Regions from separate parts of the Paenibacillus sp. GM1FR genome, predicted to be linked through region 2. Evidence: predicted binding sites of a transcription regulator. Region 2 holds the regulator's gene; the other holds the start of a gene.
The links. The regulator CtsR, encoded in region 2, represses protease genes until heat stress. The targets are predictions, from matches to a motif close to ATGGTCAATAAAGGTCAAACA.

Region 1: the regulator CtsR is predicted to act here: its motif matches at 2,924-2,944, upstream of clpP (ATP-dependent Clp endopeptidase proteolytic subunit ClpP).

The regions. Positions count from the first base shown of each region.
Region 1 covers NZ_MKZL01000003.1:33,034-42,192, reverse strand. Annotated here, with positions in the region: gene PAEAM_RS02010 (phosphoglycerate kinase) at 1-64, opposite strand, end outside; gene gap (type I glyceraldehyde-3-phosphate dehydrogenase) at 216-1,223, opposite strand; gene PAEAM_RS02000 (sugar-binding transcriptional regulator) at 1,330-2,355, opposite strand; tRNA gene PAEAM_RS01995 (tRNA-Arg) at 2,782-2,856, shown strand; gene clpP (ATP-dependent Clp endopeptidase proteolytic subunit ClpP) at 3,033-3,629, shown strand; gene PAEAM_RS01985 (stalk domain-containing protein) at 3,797-4,894, opposite strand; gene PAEAM_RS01980 (SIMPL domain-containing protein) at 5,284-6,036, opposite strand; gene PAEAM_RS01975 (HPr family phosphocarrier protein) at 6,193-6,462, opposite strand; gene whiA (DNA-binding protein WhiA) at 6,717-7,655, opposite strand; gene PAEAM_RS01965 (gluconeogenesis factor YvcK family protein) at 7,662-8,648, opposite strand; gene rapZ (RNase adapter RapZ) at 8,662-9,159, opposite strand, start outside.
Region 2 covers NZ_MKZL01000023.1:54,939-64,097, forward strand. Annotated here, with positions in the region: gene disA (DNA integrity scanning diadenylate cyclase DisA) at 1-649, opposite strand, end outside; gene radA (DNA repair protein RadA) at 663-2,030, opposite strand; gene PAEAM_RS18440 (ATP-dependent Clp protease ATP-binding subunit) at 2,303-4,765, opposite strand; gene mcsB (protein-arginine kinase McsB) at 4,951-6,021, opposite strand; gene mcsA (protein-arginine kinase activator protein McsA) at 6,050-6,574, opposite strand; gene PAEAM_RS18455 (CtsR family transcriptional regulator) at 6,606-7,067, opposite strand; gene PAEAM_RS18460 (GNAT family N-acetyltransferase) at 7,529-8,704, opposite strand; rRNA gene rrf (5S ribosomal RNA) at 8,884-9,000, opposite strand; partial or broken rRNA gene PAEAM_RS18470 (23S ribosomal RNA) at 9,080-9,159, opposite strand, start outside.

The DNA.
Region 1 (9,159 bases), on a different contig from region 2:
AATCTACACGGACAAAAGCCCGTTTTCCTGTCAATTCGATATCGCGTACACTTTTTTTGTTCATCTGTATTTCCTCCGCACCCATGTATTTGGTGGACCAATCAAGAGCTAAAATCCCTCGTCAATCCTGGTGTTTTTGAGAAATTTGCAAAATGTAGATATATAAAGAGCGGAAACAATATAGCATCTGTTTCCGCTCTATGTTATTGCAGATATTACTTAATCATTTTTGCAAAGTGCTCCAAAGTGCGAACCAATTGTGCAGTGTAGGACATTTCATTGTCATACCAAGCTACAGTTTTAACCAATTGTTGGTCGCCAACAGTCAGAACTTTAGTTTGAGTTGCATCAAACAGGGAACCGAAAGTGATTCCTTGGATATCGGAAGATACGATTTCGTCTTCTGTGTATCCGAAAGTTTCTGGATCGGAAGCTTCTTGCATAGCTGCGTTAACTTCTTCAGCCGTTACTTTTTTGTTCAGAACAGTTACGAGCTCAGTCAGGGAACCAGTAGCTACTGGTACACGTTGAGCTGCACCATCAAGGATGCCTTGCAGTTCTGGGATTACCAGACCGATTGCTTTAGCAGCACCAGTTGTGTTAGGGATGATGTTTTCAGCTGCTGCGCGAGCACGACGGAAGTCACCTTTAGGGTGTGGAGCATCCAACGTGTTTTGGTCGCCAGTGTAAGCGTGAATTGTAGTCATCAAACCTTGAACGATTCCGAATTTGTCTTGCAGTGTTTTTGCCATAGGTGCCAGGCAGTTTGTTGTGCAAGATGCGCCGGAGATTACAGTTTCAGTACCGTCGAGGATTTCATGGTTTACGTTGTAAACGATGGTTTTCATGTCGCCAGTAGCTGGTGCGGAGATAACAACTTTCTTAGCTCCACCTTTCAAGTGTTTCTCAGCTGCTTCTTTAGTTGTGAAGAAACCAGTACATTCCAGAACGATATCTACGCCCAGGTCGCCCCAAGGAAGTTCTTCCGGGTTACGGTTAGCCAATACTTTAACTTCTTTGCCGTTCACTTTGAAGAAGCCATCGTGTACTTCAACATCGCCATCGAAGCGACCTTGAGTTGTATCATATTTGAGCAAATGAGCGAGCATTTTAGCGTCAGTCAAGTCGTTGATTGCTACTACCTCGATGCCTGCTACATTTTGAATACGGCGGAATGCCAAGCGTCCAATACGTCCAAAACCGTTAATACCTACTTTAATCATGAGTAAGTTCCTCCCAAGTTTTGATTAATTTTTTATGAAACTTATATATTCAAGACAGACGGTGAAGTCCGTCAAGACAACAATAGTTGTGATGCAAAGTAAAACCTTATTCCATTTCAGCAACGATGACTTCGGCAGCAGCCTCATCAATAATCAGAATATCTTCCTGACCAAATCGTAACACGGAATGTATAGCAGCAGCTTTGCTTTTGCCACCTGCAATTCCAATCACAACATCGGTTCGTTCAATATCCTGAAGTCGCATACCCAGTGTAAGCATGGTATGTACCACCTTACCCTGATCATTAAAGTAATAACCGAAAGATTCAGATACGGCCCCTTGCTCCTGAAGTTCATCTATAATCTCCGTCGCAAGTTTGCGTCTTTTGGCCATCTCTACGGCATCACCAATTCCATGAATAACAATCCGTGATTGCCTGATCAGCTGCAGAATCTCCTGAACACTAGGGTCCTGGATTAATGATTCATAGGCATGATCACTGAGCAAATCCGGTACATGCAGGAGTTTGTATTGCGCCCCTACCCGTTTTGCCATTGTGGATGCGATCGTATTAGCCTGAATTTCAAGGCTTTCTCCAAGTCCACCGCGTGCCGGTACGAACCAGACACCTTTGAGCGATGTTGGCGGATTTAGTTGTTCTGCGACTTCGGCCGTTGTTGAACCGCCAGTAACGGCGACAACATCGTTGTCACTCATGATATTGCCGAGAGCCTTCGCTCCGGCTCTGCCCAGTTCCCTTTTGGCAAATGGAGAAACGTCCGAATCGCCAGGAACCACAAATACCTTTTGCAGACCGTAGGCTTGCTTGATGCGCTCTTCCAGCTCGGATAATCCGAACAGCTCTTTGGCTACGGGCTCTAACTGCTGCAGCAAATCATACCCTGCCTCGCTGATCTTCATTCCTGCACTGTCAATTTCAATAAGTCCCTGAGCCTTTAACAGATCGGTCTCAGCCCTCAGAACCCGCTCGGTCATCTGCATGGAATTAGCTAACGTTCTCCGTCCGATCACATCCGATAACATGATCTGTTGCAGAATCGTATACCTCTTTTTCAAGATATCCATGAGATCAGGCAGAAGCTGCTTTTGTACTTCTAAAATCGTTCGCATGCTTTCCACTCCCGCAAGTTCTCGTTCTAAGCTCTCTTTCGTGGCCCTAAAACGTCCCGGGTTAACTTTTTAAGTCCCACGTCTATTCTACCTAAAACTGACGTGACATGCAAGTGTTTCAACGTGTTATTTCGACACGCATTCAGCGTTTGTACGCGCCTATTTTCACAATCTTAGACTTCCATGATCTAGGACTAGCTCACGCATACCATATATAGAAGAAACAAATGAATTCAATCTACATATCGCTCAGAATCACATTTCATACGGCATGTCCAAAACCTCTAATAGCATTTACTTAAATGCACTCTTTATCCACTCTTCTTCATCATGATCATTTTTGGGTTAATCCAAACCAATACCACAACGAACTGCTTGCAATTAAATATTTCATGAGCTATAATCATTATTGCTGTCACATAATGTGCGCCCGTGGTCCAATGGATATGACGTAGGCCTCCGAAGCCTGAGATCCAAGTTCGATTCTTGGCGGGCGCGCCATTTTTATTTAACAGCTCATAACCCATTTAACCAATGAAACCGGAAAGGTTTCTTTTTTTTGCAAGTTAGTTTGACTTTCTTTGACTTTTTGTTTGGAATTGTTTATTATGTGGGTAATACGGTAACAGTTTAAGTATAAACACCAATAACATTTACATTCCAAGGAGGTTTTTCACGTGAGTTTTATTCCAATGGTCGTTGAACAGAGCAACCGGGGTGAGCGCGCCTACGACATCTACTCCAGATTGCTGAAGGATCGTATTATTTTCCTTGGTAGCGATGTTAATGACGTAGTGGCTAATGCCATTATGGCACAGATGTTGTTCCTGGCTGCGGAAGATCCGGAGAAAGACATTCACTTATACATCAACAGCCCAGGCGGATCGATTACAGCCGGTATGGCGATTTACGATACAATGCAATTCATCAAACCGGATGTATCTACCATCTGTGTAGGTATGGCGGCTTCCATGGGTGCATTCTTGCTGAATGCCGGTGCAAAAGGTAAACGTTTTGCATTGCCTAACAGTGAGATTATGATTCACCAACCACTTGGTGGTGCACAAGGTCAGGCTTCTGACATCGAAATTCGTGCTCGCCGCATCCTGAAAATGCGTGATACCTTGAACCGCATCATCTCTGAGCGTTCAGGTCAACCGCTGGAGCGGATTGAGAAAGATACAGATCGTGACTACTTCATGAGTGCTGCTGAAGCCGCCGATTACGGTATCATTGATAAAGTCATCGAAAACGTAGGATCACAAGGCATCTAAGTGTGACGTAGACCACGGTCTATGCGTTAACATAATCAACACCTAACGTAATCAGCAACATATAATTGTGTTGTCTATACGAGAAGAAGCCCTCATCATAATTATGATGGGGGCTTCTTTTTTCATTTTATAAGGAAGAAAACTTAAGAGTGCATAATAATGATTCTTTATTTGGTTCCATTTTCATTACTGAAAGGTTCCGTGCCTTTAGGGAGAAGCTCTTTATACGTAAATGGCATTTCAGGGAATCCCTCTGCGTACGCCGTATACTCATACAACTGGAAGAACACAACTACACCCGTTGGTGTCACATAGAAATCTTGATCTTTATTCAACCCTTTATAACCGTCGAGGTATCCACCGCGGGCTTTCAGTTGTTCACCCACTTTTTTACTCAACGTCTCGCGCATGGTTTTGTTATTTTGCAGCACATCATCTAACGTAAGCTCCTTACCTGTGTCCAGTGCAAAGGTGTGGCCCGTACGGTATGTCATACCATGAGCGCCAGCATAATCTTCGTATCGTTGTGTAATGAGTCCCAGCACGCCTTTTTCGTTGTACGTCACTACATAGGAGCTCTCAAATGCATATGGACGGTTGGCTGTTGCACCGCCGAATTCAGATGTCTGTTTCTTGAAGTCAGCTACATAAGCATCCACTTCGTCTTTCAGCACTTTGTTGATCGCCGCTTCAGCTTCTTTGCTGGCAAGTCCACTCACCTGCGGATATTGAACATCTACTTCAGCATTTTTTACAGTGACATTAACTGTTGCTACTTTAATTTTAACGTTATTTTGTTTCACCTTGCTGAGTGACAACGTTTTGGTTTTGGCATCCCAATTCCCCTGTACACCCAGATAATCTCTCATTGCCGAGAATGGGATATATAATCTGCCGTTGATCAGCTTTGCGTCCACTTGAGGATAATAGTTGTTAATTCGAACACTCGGCTCGCCATCCAATAGGCTGATCGTCATCGTGTTATTGGCTGCTGTCAAAGCGTACTCTTTGGTTTTCGCATCATATTTCAGAGTCCCACCTGCCACATCTTTAACCGCCGTAAGAGATACCCAAGTTGAGCCACCTTGAAGAAGTCCTTTTTGAGTCAGTGTTTTTCCACCCGACTTCAGGGTCACCTCAGCTGTGGTTGTCACTTTCGAGGATACCGATGCCGCCTGAACCGAACTGTCCTGCCACACCGAACCGCTACCTACAATAATTCCTGCTGCGAGCAATGCACTTGTCCATTTTTTCCATGATGTCATATATAAAACTCCTCTCTGAATTCACAATTAGGGATCATTGCGTATGTAATCCTGACCTGATCGCATATCTCATACGCTCACCTCTCTATTATAATTAACCCGAATTCGGAAAGGTTTACAGCTCGAGTTACAATGTTGATGAATATCAGTAGGAAAATATATGGGGATATGACCTTTTTGTCACGAACAACTATACAAAAAAGATACCAATATACAACATTTCATGTTGCTTCGAATAAAGTTCCCTCCTATCTAACTTCATCAAAGTTTGCTTTTCCAACAAAAAAAGACTCTGTCCACAGGACAAAGTCTTTGTCATTATTTCATTTTACCCTTCAAATGACACTTATAAAGGTTACTTGAGCTTACAATCCTTAGTTCACTCTTGTTTATTTCATTTCATACGTGATATTCAGGATTGTACTTACTTTAACCTGGCCTGTTTCAATCTCAGTACCACCTGCTGTATCTTGTGCTTTGGACATCAACGCCTCGCTTGCATAGAATACAGGCACATTGGCATCACCTTGGCTTACGGAAAGAACAGCACCCAGTTGACGTTTAACTGCTTTTGCAATGGCGCCAGCTTTCACATCTGCATTGGCAACAGCTTTTTCAATCACTTGGGATTCATAACTTTCCGGATTTTCTACAGTAAAGCGTACGTTTTCAATATTGTTGGCACCCGCACCCGAAGCAGCATCGAGCAACTCGCCAATCTTGTCCATCTGACGATATGTGACTGTCAGCGTATGATGCGCTGTATATCCTTTAATTTGTTGTCCATCTTTTTCACTATACGTATAGTTGGGTTGTACAGAGAACTGACTCGTTTGAATGTCGTCTGCACTGATCTTCCACGTGTTCTTCAGCAAATTGGATACTTTTTGAACTTTGGCAGCATTCGCTTTTTGAGCAGATGCAGCTGTCTCTGCAGTACTGTTCACACCAATGGACAGATACGCGATATCAGGCTTCACCTGAATCTCACCTTTACCCACAACATTAATCACATTCTGTTGTACTCCCTGAACCTCTGCAGCGTAAGCATAGTTACCTGGTGCAACCCATGCTGTTCCTCCAACAAGCAACGTACTTGCCACCAGCACCGCACCAAACGGTTTCATCCATTGTTTACCCATCACGATAGCCTCCTTATGTGTTAACATCTCAAACTTTAAACGATTTGATACCTTAACAGACGGGACAAATTCCATAATGTTGCACTTGACGATAGCATAAACGTGAAAAACGCAAAAAAGCCCCTTTCGGGACTTCTTCATTGGATTGATCATATCTTATTGGTTTTCGAGCTCTTCCTTGCTTACCAGACTAACTAAAGCGTTTACAGCCTGTTCGGCATCCGCACCTTCTGCACTAATCTGGATTTCCGTACCTGTGCTAATTGCAAGGCTCATGATCCCCATGATACTTTTTGCATTAACTTTTTTGTCGTCCTTCTCGACGAACACTTCAGACGAGTACTTATTCGCTTCTTGAACGAACAGTGCCGCAGGTCTGGCATGGAGACCCGTTTTCAAACGGACAACTACCGGGTGCTTTGTCATGGAAACTTACCCCCTATTATGAAATCTGGACATTAAATACACAATTATATTTAAACAACATTATACCATTAACCCGTGCAGGACACTAGAAGAAAAAACTCAGGGTGCTTTGACGGGCATTATCTTGCCCTATTTCATCTTTTGCAGAGCGCATCCAATGACCTGAGTGAGTCTCCTAGATCCTTAACGGCATACTTTCCCGACCGTTTCTGTCAGCAGAAACAGCCGACCTTGTTACTTTACCCTACGCCGTCTTAACCATAACGTTCTGTGCGCACTTTTTCAGCCAGCTCATCAATTTTACGAAGCCGATGGTTCACTCCCGACTTGCTAACTGTACCTTTAAGGAGTTCGCCCACTTCCTTCAGATTGATATCTGGATGAGCGAGTCGAACCTCCGCCACCTCGCGAAGTTTCTCAGGCAGCGATTCCAGACCAACTTCCTTTTGCAACAACCGAATATTATCGATTTGTCTTACCGCCGCTCCAATCGTTTTATTCAGGTTGGCGGTCTCACAATTGACAATCCGGTTAACGGAGTTACGCATATCACGCATAATTCGTACATCTTCAAACTTGAACAAGGCCTGATGAGCACCAATGATGCTGAGCAGCTCAATGATTTTCTCGCCTTCCTTAATGTATAGGATGAATCCTTTTTTCCGTTCTATGCACCGGGCATTCAGATGAAATTCATTGGCCAGGTCAACCAGTGCCTGACAGTGCTCTTCATACATGGACGCAATCTCCAGATGGTACGAGGAACCTTCCGGATTATTAACCGATCCACCGGCCAGAAATGCACCGCGAAGATAGGCACGTTTACAACAGTTCTGCTGAAATAACTCCGTATTAATTCCTGGCGTAAACAGAAAACCTTCCGATACAATATGAAGACTGTTGAGAATCTCTTGTACCATGGTTGGAATTCGAACAATATATACATTGTTCTTTTTCAGCCGCATTTTTTTGCGGACCAGTAGTTCCGTATGCACTTGAAAATGCTTTTTAAGCAGAGAGTATGCCCGTCTTGCAATGGCGGCATTCTCCGTCGAAATATCCAAGATCACTTTTTTATTCGATAACTGCACTGCACCAAGCATACGGATGAGGGCTGAAAGTTCCGCCTTTTCGCAGCACGGTTCGCTCTCGATCATGGTTAACTCTTTTTTGGTCTGTGCTGCAAACGACATGGGACTTCACCTCTTCCGTAACATCCAATTTTGTACCAGTTGGTAGATGTGATGACTTAACTTGTCGGCATCATGACGCAGATAGGTTTTGAACAGAACAAGGGTATCTGCAACCACCTGATAGCCGGCACTTTCGAGTACATTCATATCCAGTACAACCGGTTTTGCTCCTTTTTCCGCATACTTATTTTGCACTTGCAGCGGAATATCACCATTATTTACGATAACATAGTCGAAGAGCTGATGACCTATATGCTCGTGTACCGCCTTAAGGTGGTCACTTACCGTATAGTTATCTGTTTCTCCCGGCTGTGTCATCACATTACAGATAAACATCTTCACCGCATCAGCCTCTACCACAGCTTCTGCAAGCTTAGGTACGAGTAAATTGGGAAGGATGCTTGTATAGAGGCTGCCTGGCCCGATCAGAATAGCATCAGCTTGACGAATGGCCTCTACTGCCTCTGGCAACGGCTCCACGTGATCCGGTTCAAGGAAAACACGTTTGATGCGTCCACCCGCCTCAGGGATTTTGGACTCACCTGTAATAATTGTCCCATCTTCCATCTCGGCATGCAACACAACGGCCTGGCCTGCGGCTGGCAATACCTCACCTCGAACGGCAAACACGCGGCTAAGCTCCCGCACTGCGGTCACAAAGTCGCCCGAAATATCCGTCATTGCAGCCAAAATCAAATTTCCCAAGCTGTGGCCTGCAAGCCCCGCGCCTGTATTGAAACGGTACTTCAACATATCTGAAAGCAATGGTTCTACATCAGCCAGTGCCGTAAGCACGTTGCGAATGTCGCCCGGAGGCGGCATCTGTAGCTCATTGCGCAGGATGCCTGAACTTCCACCGTCATCTGCAACTGTGACGATGGCCGTGATATCCAGCGGCTTCTCTTTCAAACCGCGCAACATCACGGATAATCCGGTTCCGCCGCCCATTACAACTATTCTCGGACGTTCTCTTCGTGGTCCGGCCTCTTTCATCCCTTCACCCTCTTCAATGACGGTCCCGGTCAGCGTCGCGATGGCTCACGGTAACAGCTTCTGTCTCGCTGCTTCCCAACATCTTGCCCAAATATTCCGATATTGCTACCGAACGATGCTTGCCTCCGGTACAGCCGATTCCAATAATAACCTGGCTTTTGCCTTCCTTCCGGTATTGCGGAATCAGGAAATGCAGCATATCCAGCAGCTTGGTCAGAAACGCCTGTGTCTCCGGCCATTTCATAACATATTCGTACACATCACTATTCTGTCCCGTATTCGGTCGCAGATGCTCAATATAATGCGGATTCGGTAAAAAACGTACATCAAACACCAGATCAGCATCAATCGGAATGCCATATTTGAATCCAAACGACGTAATATTCACCGACAGCATTTGGCTTTCCAGATGAGAAAAACGGGATATGATGCGTTCTTTCAGTTGAGCAGGCTTCATTGTACTTGTATTCAGTACCTGAGTCGCAGAGTTTTTGAGTTCCTCCAACATCTT
Region 2 (9,159 bases):
GTCGTCCCTCATTCCCGAGTTCATGAATGTACCGTTGGATTTCCGTTTTGATCCGCATCACCATTTCGGTACGCTGAATCACATTAACCACTTCAGGAATCGTTACTAATTCCTCAAATTCCGAAGCACTCAGATTCGTAAGGGACTGTGTTAATACCGCTTTGTATTTCTCCAGGGTTTGGATCGCTTGATTCGCTTTGGTCAAAATAACCCCGATTTCCTTGAGGGAATAACGAAGTGTTCCCTGATACAAGGTAATGATATTCCGGCGCTGTGATATGGATACGACCAATTTACCCGTTTGCTTTGCTACACGCTCTGCCGTCCGGTGACGAATCCCCGTCTCTGATGAAGAGATCGAAGAGTCCGGGATTAACTGGGTATTGGCGTAAAGAATACGCTTCAAATCCTCGCTAAGAATAATGGCTCCATCCATCTTGGCGAGTTCATACAGATAGTTCGGGGAGAAATCACAGTTAATCGAGAATCCCCCATCCACCACTTCCATTACTTCAGGGCTGTATCCTACAACAAGCAGTGCGCCCGTCTTGGCGCGCAGCACATTTTCCAGACCTTCGCGGAAAGGTGTACCTGGTGCGATCAGCCTTAACAACTCATTCATATTATCCAGTTGGCTCATATCTTTCATCTTGTTATGCCCCCTAATCTAAAGCAACCGCTAGTGCATCTGCCACGGTATTCACACCGATCAGTTGTATCCCGCGAGGATGTTTCCAGCCCTTTAAGCTTTTTTCTGGTAAAATGACTCGTTTGAAGCCCAGCTTTGCGGCTTCCTTCACTCGTTGTTCGGCCCGTGATACGGCTCGAACCTCACCTGTCAGACCAATCTCGCCAAAGATAACGTCATCCGGCTTGGTCGGTACATCTCTCAAACTGGATGCAATGCTGACGGCAACCGCCAAATCTACAGCGGGCTCATCCAATCGTACTCCACCAGCCACGTTCAGATATGCATCCTGGGTCTGTAAGAACATCCCCATTCGTTTCTCCAACACTGCAATAATCAGATTTAATCGATGCAGATCTACCCCTGTTGCCATACGGCGGGGAGAAGGAAAATGGGTCGTCGAGATCAACGCCTGCAATTCCACAAGCAGAGGGCGTGTACCCTCCATACTGGCAACTACCGTTGAACCTGCTACCCCTAGTGGACGTTCCGACAAAAAGAGTTCGGACGGATTGCCCACTTCACGAAGTCCATCTTCGCCCATTTCAAAAATACCAATCTCATTGGTGGAACCAAAACGATTCTTCACCGCACGCAGTAAGCGATAAGTATGATGCCGTTCTCCTTCAAAATAAAGCACGCAATCCACCATATGTTCTAACATACGTGGACCGGCAATGGCACCTTCTTTGGTAACATGCCCCACAAGAACCGTTGCAATGCCTCTGCCTTTGGCAATCCGCATGAACCTTGACGTACATTCCCTTACCTGTGCTACACTACCCGGCGCACTGGTAACTTCGGGAAGATATACCGTCTGAATGGAGTCGATGACCAGAAAATGCGGCTGGATCTGATCCACCGCTTCCTCTACACGTTCCATATTGGTTTCACACAGTACATACAACTCGGCAGAGAGTGCCCCGAGACGGTCGGCCCGCAATTTGGTTTGCTTGACTGATTCCTCACCGGAAACATATAACACACGCAAACCCGAATGCGTCAAAGCATGGGACGTCTGCAACATCAACGTTGATTTACCAATACCCGGATCTCCGCCCACCAGAACGAGTGAACCCGGAACGATTCCGCCACCCAATACTCGGTTCAACTCTCCGATTCCAGTCTGTACACGCGGTTCCTGACCGCTATCTATATCTATGATAGGAAGCGGTTTATCTTTACTGTCAAACAGAGGAGAATTTCTCCCTTGTGTTTTGACCACCGTCTCTGTTTCTTCCACCATTGAATTCCATGACTGACAACCCGGACACTTACCGTACCACTTGGGGGCTTCATAGCCGCATTCCGTACATTGAAACTTGGTTTTAACTTTGGCCACTTCAGCACTCCTATAATTTAATTTTATAACAGCATTTTGCATTATTCGACGAATTTCACCCAAACTCCCTGACGTGCAGGGTTACTAAAAGTTTACCATTGTTTGAGATTTTTCGTAAAGGATTATCGCAAACTTTACACATGTTCCTGACATAATCATGTCCGTCTTCTGTCCAAAGTGCAAAAAATCCTCCCCGGCCGAAGCCGAGAAGGATTTGATTAAGGATTATGGATCAATACAAGCTGAAGTTTAACTCCAAAGCTTGCTAAATATTATTTAGTTTCGATTTCCTCATTGGACGGAACGACCACGTCTTTTTTCGTAACAGACAGTGCACCGTTCTCTTCGTCGATGAGCAATGAATCCCCTTTGGTTACGTTACCTGTGAGCAACTCTTCGGACAATTTGTCCTCGATATGCTTCTGGATCGCCCGACGAAGCGGACGCGCACCGTAAGCTGGATCAAAGCCTGACTTCGCAAGGAAAGACTTGGCATTATCAGTGAGTTCGAAATCGACCTCATGTTCGAGCAGTCGTTTACGAAGTTCTTCACTCATAAGCGTAACAATTTCAGCGATGTGTTTTTCTTCAAGTGAGTGGAACACTATAATTTCATCAATCCGGTTAAGGAACTCTGGACGGAAGCTTTTCTTCAGCTCATCCATCACTTTCCCCTTCATGTTGTCATAATCTGCTCCTGCATCTACAACTGCAGTGAAGCCCAGTGTAGAGTTACGTTTGATCGCTTCGGCACCCACGTTGGATGTTAGAATGATCAGCGTATTGCGGAAGTCAACGACGCGACCTTTGGAATCCGTCAGACGACCATCCTCAAGCACTTGTAACAAGATATTGAATACTTCTGGATGTGCTTTCTCGATTTCATCGAGCAGGACTACGGAATATGGTTTGCGACGAACTTTCTCTGTCAGCTGGCCACCTTCTTCGTACCCAACATATCCTGGAGGCGCTCCGACAAGTCGGGAAGTCGAGTGCTTCTCACCATACTCGGACATATCAATCCGGATTACTGCATTTTCATCGCCGAACATCGCTTCAGCCAGAGCACGAGCAAGTTCTGTTTTACCTACCCCTGTAGGGCCGAGGAAAATGAATGAACCCATCGGACGTTTTGGATCTTTAAGTCCCGCACGAGCACGACGAACCGCACGGCTGACAGACTTCACTGCCTCATCCTGACCGATGACACGTTCATGTAGAATAGACTCCAGATTCATCAGACGCTGTGTCTCTTCTTCTTTCAGTTGGTTCACAGGGATTCCTGTCCAGCTGGCTACCACTTGTGCGATATCCTCAGGAGTAACCTCGGAATCGGTGCGACCTTGTTTCTCTTTCCACTGGTTCTTCGTTACATCCAGCTCTTCACGGATTTTTTGTTCCGTATCACGCAGAGCTGCTGCTTTTTCGAACTCCTGACTTTGAACTGCAGCGTCTTTTTCCTTACGGATATCTTCCAGACGGCTTTCCAGTTGTTTCAGGTTTGGTGGGATCGTGTAAGAGTTCAATCTTACTTTGGAACCCGCTTCATCAATCAGGTCAATCGCTTTATCTGGCAGGAAACGGTCTGTAATGTAACGGTCAGACAGTTTAACGGCCTGCACAATTGCTTCGTCCGTAATTTTCACGCGGTGATGCGCCTCATAACGGTCACGCAAGCCGTGCAAGATTTGAATCGCTTCTTCTGGAGAAGGCTGATCTACAGTAATCGGTTGGAAACGACGCTCAAGCGCTGCATCCTTCTCGATGTATTTACGATATTCATCCAGTGTTGTCGCACCGATACATTGCAATTCTCCACGAGCCAGAGCCGGTTTCAAAATGTTAGAAGCATCGATGGCACCTTCAGCCCCGCCTGCGCCAATCAAGGTATGCAATTCGTCGATAAACAGGACAATGTTACCTGCTTGGCGAATCTCATCCATGATTTTTTTCAGACGATCTTCGAATTCACCACGATATTTGGTTCCAGCGACTACTGAACCCATATCCAGCGTCATTACACGTTTGTCGCGCAATGTTTCCGGAATCTCATTTGCAATGATTTTTTGTGCAAGGCCTTCAGCAATCGCTGTTTTACCTACACCTGGCTCACCGATCAATACCGGGTTGTTCTTCGTACGACGGCTGAGCACCTGGATGACACGTTCAATTTCTTTACTACGTCCAATGACTGGGTCCAGGTTGTTCTCTCTCGCATAAGCCGTGAGGTCACGTGCCAGACTGTCCAGCGTTGGTGTGCTTACATTGGCAGGTGTGCCATTATGGCTGGATACAGCTTCACTGCTACCAAGCAATTGCAACACTTGTTGACGTGCTTTGTTCAGACTAATTCCCAGGTTATTGAGCACACGTGCTGCAACACCCTCGCCTTCACGAATCAATCCGAGCAGGATATGCTCTGTGCCTACATAAGTGTGGCCCAATTTACGAGCTTCATCCATAGACAGTTCAATTACTTTTTTCGCACGTGGCGTATATGCAATGTTGGTAGGTTGCTCTTGGCCACGGCCAATTAGCGTTTCTACTTCATCCTGAATTTTTTCCAATCCGAGTCCCAGGCCGATCAGTGCTTTGGCTGCGATGCCTTCGCCTTCACGAATGAGGCCGAGCAAAATATGCTCAGTACCGATGTTATTATGACCGAGACGGACAGCTTCTTCCTGCGCGAGTGCGAGCACCTTTTGGGCCCGTTCCGTAAATCTTCCAAACATCATATCTCCTGCACCTCCATGGTTTTGGATAAAACGAGGGTCATATAATGAAATAACCGTCGTATTCTTCATATCATTTTTGTTTGCAGCCATGCTGCGAATAAAGTCATTCGGCATTTGTACATGCCTTATTATATAAAAGCCGCAATGCGGCATGAAACCATAATTCAATACAATATCAGGTTAAACTAGGACTGCTTCGCTGCATTGATCGTATCACGAATCAACTGAGCTCGGTAGATGTCACGCTCGTCTGTGCGCATATCTTCCCCGAATGTTTTCTGCAAAAATCCCGGCTGTGTCATCACATTCAACTCATTCATTACCGTGATGGACAGTCCATCCAACAATCCGAGATCCACGCCAAGGCGTACATCCGATAAGCGCTGTGCAGCTTCCTTGGAATCAACAATAGCTGCATGAGACAATATGCCGTAAGAACGCATGACCCGATCCGTAATCCGCAGTCTGGAGTCGGTAATTAACCGTTCTCTCGCTGTACGTTCATGACCAATCATCTGTAACACAACACCATGCAGGTTCTCAATGACTTCCTGTTCGGTCTGTCCCAATGTAATCTGGTTCGAGATCTGGAACAGGTTACCCATCGCCTCGCTACCTTCACCGTATATTCCTCTTACCGTCAATCCCACTTGGGAAACTGCGGTTAGAATACGGCCTATCTGTTGTGTCATCACCAAGGCAGGCAAGTGCATCATAACCGATGCTCTAACACCTGTACCTACATTAGTAGGACAGCTGGTTAAGTATCCTCTGCGATCATCAAAAGCATAATCCACATGCGCTTCAAAAGCATCATCTATTGCGGAAGCTTTCTCCCAGGCTTCTTTCACCTGGAACCCCGGATAGAGGCACTGGATACGAAGATGATCCTCTTCGTTAATCATAATACTGACTGACTCATCCTCACTGAGAATAACCGCACCATTCCTGGATTCATTCGCAAGACTTGGACTGATGAGATGTTTCTCCACCAGCACCCGTTTGTCGAGTTCGTCAATATCGATCAGATCCAACGTATGAAAATCCCCAAAGGCATGAACGTCATCGTATTGAAGTACTTCGCTCAGCTTATTCAGCACCTCTTCCGATTGCTCATTGGAAGCCAGCATCGGAAACGGAACATGCTGAAGGTTGCGTGCAATCCGGACACGGCTGCTAATGACAATTTCGGAATCAGCCGCATCACTGCGCATCCAGTCGCTGAGCGCCTTCTCTGTAAAGCGCAGATTAGGCATTACGCATCCCTCCTACTCATGACAAACTTTACTCCTGAGCTATTCCTTTTTCAAGTCCTCTGATCTGGTCACGGATCTGGGCCGCCTCTTCAAATTCCTCTTGTGCGATGCTCTCTTGGAGCTCACGCTTCAGATCAGCAATTTGCCGTTTCACCTTGATGCGACCACCAGCTCGTGCAGGCACTTTGCCTACATGGGACGTATTACCATGAACCCGCTTGAACAAAGGATCCAGACGACTGTCAAAATATTTATAACATGAACTGCAGCCGAACCGGCCTATCTTACTAAATTGTGCGTACGTCATACCACACTCTTCACATTGAAGAGCTTTTGCAGGTGGTGTTCCTGCCGATCCACTTTTGCCGGCTGGATCAAAATCAAGCAATCCGGACAACAAGTTGTGAATGGAAAACCCACCTGCTGTTCCAGGGATCATTTCCCCTTTTTCACGGGCACATGACTCACAAATATGGAATTCCGTCTTCTCTCCATTTACGATCTTCGTAAAATGAAGTGTCGCCGGACGTTTATTGCATTCTTGGCACAGCATATTGATGTACCTCCTTTGACCCCGATAGTTTTCATTTACCGAGCAAAGATATTAACATCGCCTTCAACATTCTGGCACGAATTTGATCCCGGTAAGGAAGTTTGACCAATATAACCTCTCTAGATACAGCAGCTCGCATCAACCCGGCTTCCCGCTTGTTCAAGAAGCGCGCTTCTTCCAATTGATAGATCAGACCTTCGGCAGCTGTCTGCCCGATCTCTTCACCAATACTATGGTGCAAATGATTATGCAGAGCTGATTGCGCCGGTAATTCAATGCGCTGTATGCGAACATAACCACCACCGCCGCGTTTACTCTCTACCAGGTATCCCTTCTCGAGTGTAAAACGTGTGCTGATGACATAATTGATCTGGGAAGGTACACATGAGAATTGATCTGCCAGATCATTACGCTGAATTTCAACCATTCCTTCGGGACTTTCATGCAAAATACTCTTCAGATATCGTTCGATAATATCAGAGATATTACGCATCCAATCATCCTCCACTGTCTGAAACGTTAAGTCAATAAGGACCCACACGCCCCCACAGAGTACACCTTCTCTACCCATTTAACCAATCAGGGAAACAGCGAATCTTGCTTCCACAGGTGTTAACAGGAGAGCGAAGGAAGCACGAAGGTCCTTTAATATTCCCTTGATCCTCCGATGAAATGAATCCCGTATATTGGCGATCATGCATCAGATTGTAGAAAGAAAGCTACTTAAGTATGAAACCTTTAGTTGACTTTGACTTTCTTTGACTTTATAACCATTATAGCATATTTTGTGGTTTTGCCAAGTGGGGTCACTATTCATTTTTTACGATTTTACACGAAATATTCCCCAGACACAAAAAAACCTCCCCAAAATTGCTGGAGAAGTCCATTTGTCTTTCAATCACGCCGTATTTCTATATAAGCTAATCGAGTTAAATGGAGCAGTGGGCATAGTCATCAGAAGAAATCGAGCAAATAGGTTTCCCGTTCAGGAATCGCTTGTTCCAAAGCCTTGATTGCTGTGTTCGGTCCGTGAATTCTTCCAATTCGTGCCATTTCTATTGGTCTGCGATATCCCATCAGGACCGCGGTAAGGGATTGAATATCCACCTTAATGATCTGATCATCAGTAATTGGCTCCGATGTTTTCCATATGGACGCTGTTCCGTTCATTGCTACGTTTAATTGCCATACCCCTTCATTCCATGGAGCGTGGGCATCCTCTACCTGAAGTACAATCTGCACCGGTGAGTCCTGGCTTGCAAATGGATACTGGGATATAAACTGCTCTACACTAACGATACGCGCCATAAAATAAGGTACAATCTCCTGCTGAATCCGTGGATTATCCAATTGGAAGGCAAGCGTATCACTGGCAGGCGCCTGCAACGTAACTTCCTGGATCATGGAATCATGGTTAGCAATGAAGGTCCACAGCCCTTGCCTAGCCTCTTCATTCAGATAGATGATCTCTTTAATGGTAAATTTATTTTCCTTAACCTCATATAAAAGATAGCCTTGTGCTGCATCAGCTTCATCGTAATATACAGCCTTCTGGCTAGTCCCATTAACAAGAACTGAATTTTCCCACCTTGCATCATCCCGAACCAGAGTTCCGTTATAACGCTCAGCATAAGCACTGTATACTTCCTTTAATATGCTGAGGCCCGGATCCCCACGCCGAATTGTTCCAGGTGTCGCTTTTTTCTGAGGCAAATGAGCTGTAGGTACTTTATAACGTTTAAATTCAACATACGTCTCCCATCCATACTTCCGATAGAAACCAAAAGAGAATGGATGCAAGAATGATATGCTCTGTTTGTTACGATTCATTTCTTCCAACGCATGCTTCAGCAGACCCGCTACCCAGCCTTTGCGTCTATACTCTGGCCAGGTGGCAACACCCGCAATACCGCCCATCTCGAACGATCTGCCATGAATATAGGTTTGAAAAGGAATGATGTGAAGTTTGGCTCCTAGCTGCCCGTCCTCATATACACCCCATATATCCTGTGACGAAAATTGACTGCGCCGTTTTTCTTTTTGTTCCTCGCTCATTACTACTTGAAAAGCATATTCGGAGAGTGCCATCGCTGGTTCAAAATCATCTACCGTCAATTTCTGAATTTCCATGTTGTCCTACACCCCATTCGCTAGAGTTATTATCAATCCAATTCATGGCCTGATATCTGATATATGTACCCCTTAGAGTGTGTCAGAGGATTCTTACAAAGTCAAATAAGAGATGCTTTCGCATCCCTTTAAATAAACAAATAAAAACCACCACCGAATAACATCGGCAGTGGTTCTTCGCTTGGCGGCGTCCTACTCTCCCAGGACCCTGCGGTCCAAGTACCATCGGCGCTAGAGGGCTTAACGGTCGTGTTCGGGATGGGTACGTGTGGAACCCCTCCGCCATCGCCACCAAACGCATAGCTTAGCTTACATTCAGAGATCGTTCTCTGAAAACTAGATTCGAAACGAAACATGCGAATTACAACTTGCTAATTGGATAAGCCCTCGACCGATTAGTACTGGTCAGCTCCATGCATTGCTGCACTTCCACCCCCAGCCTATCTACCTCGTCG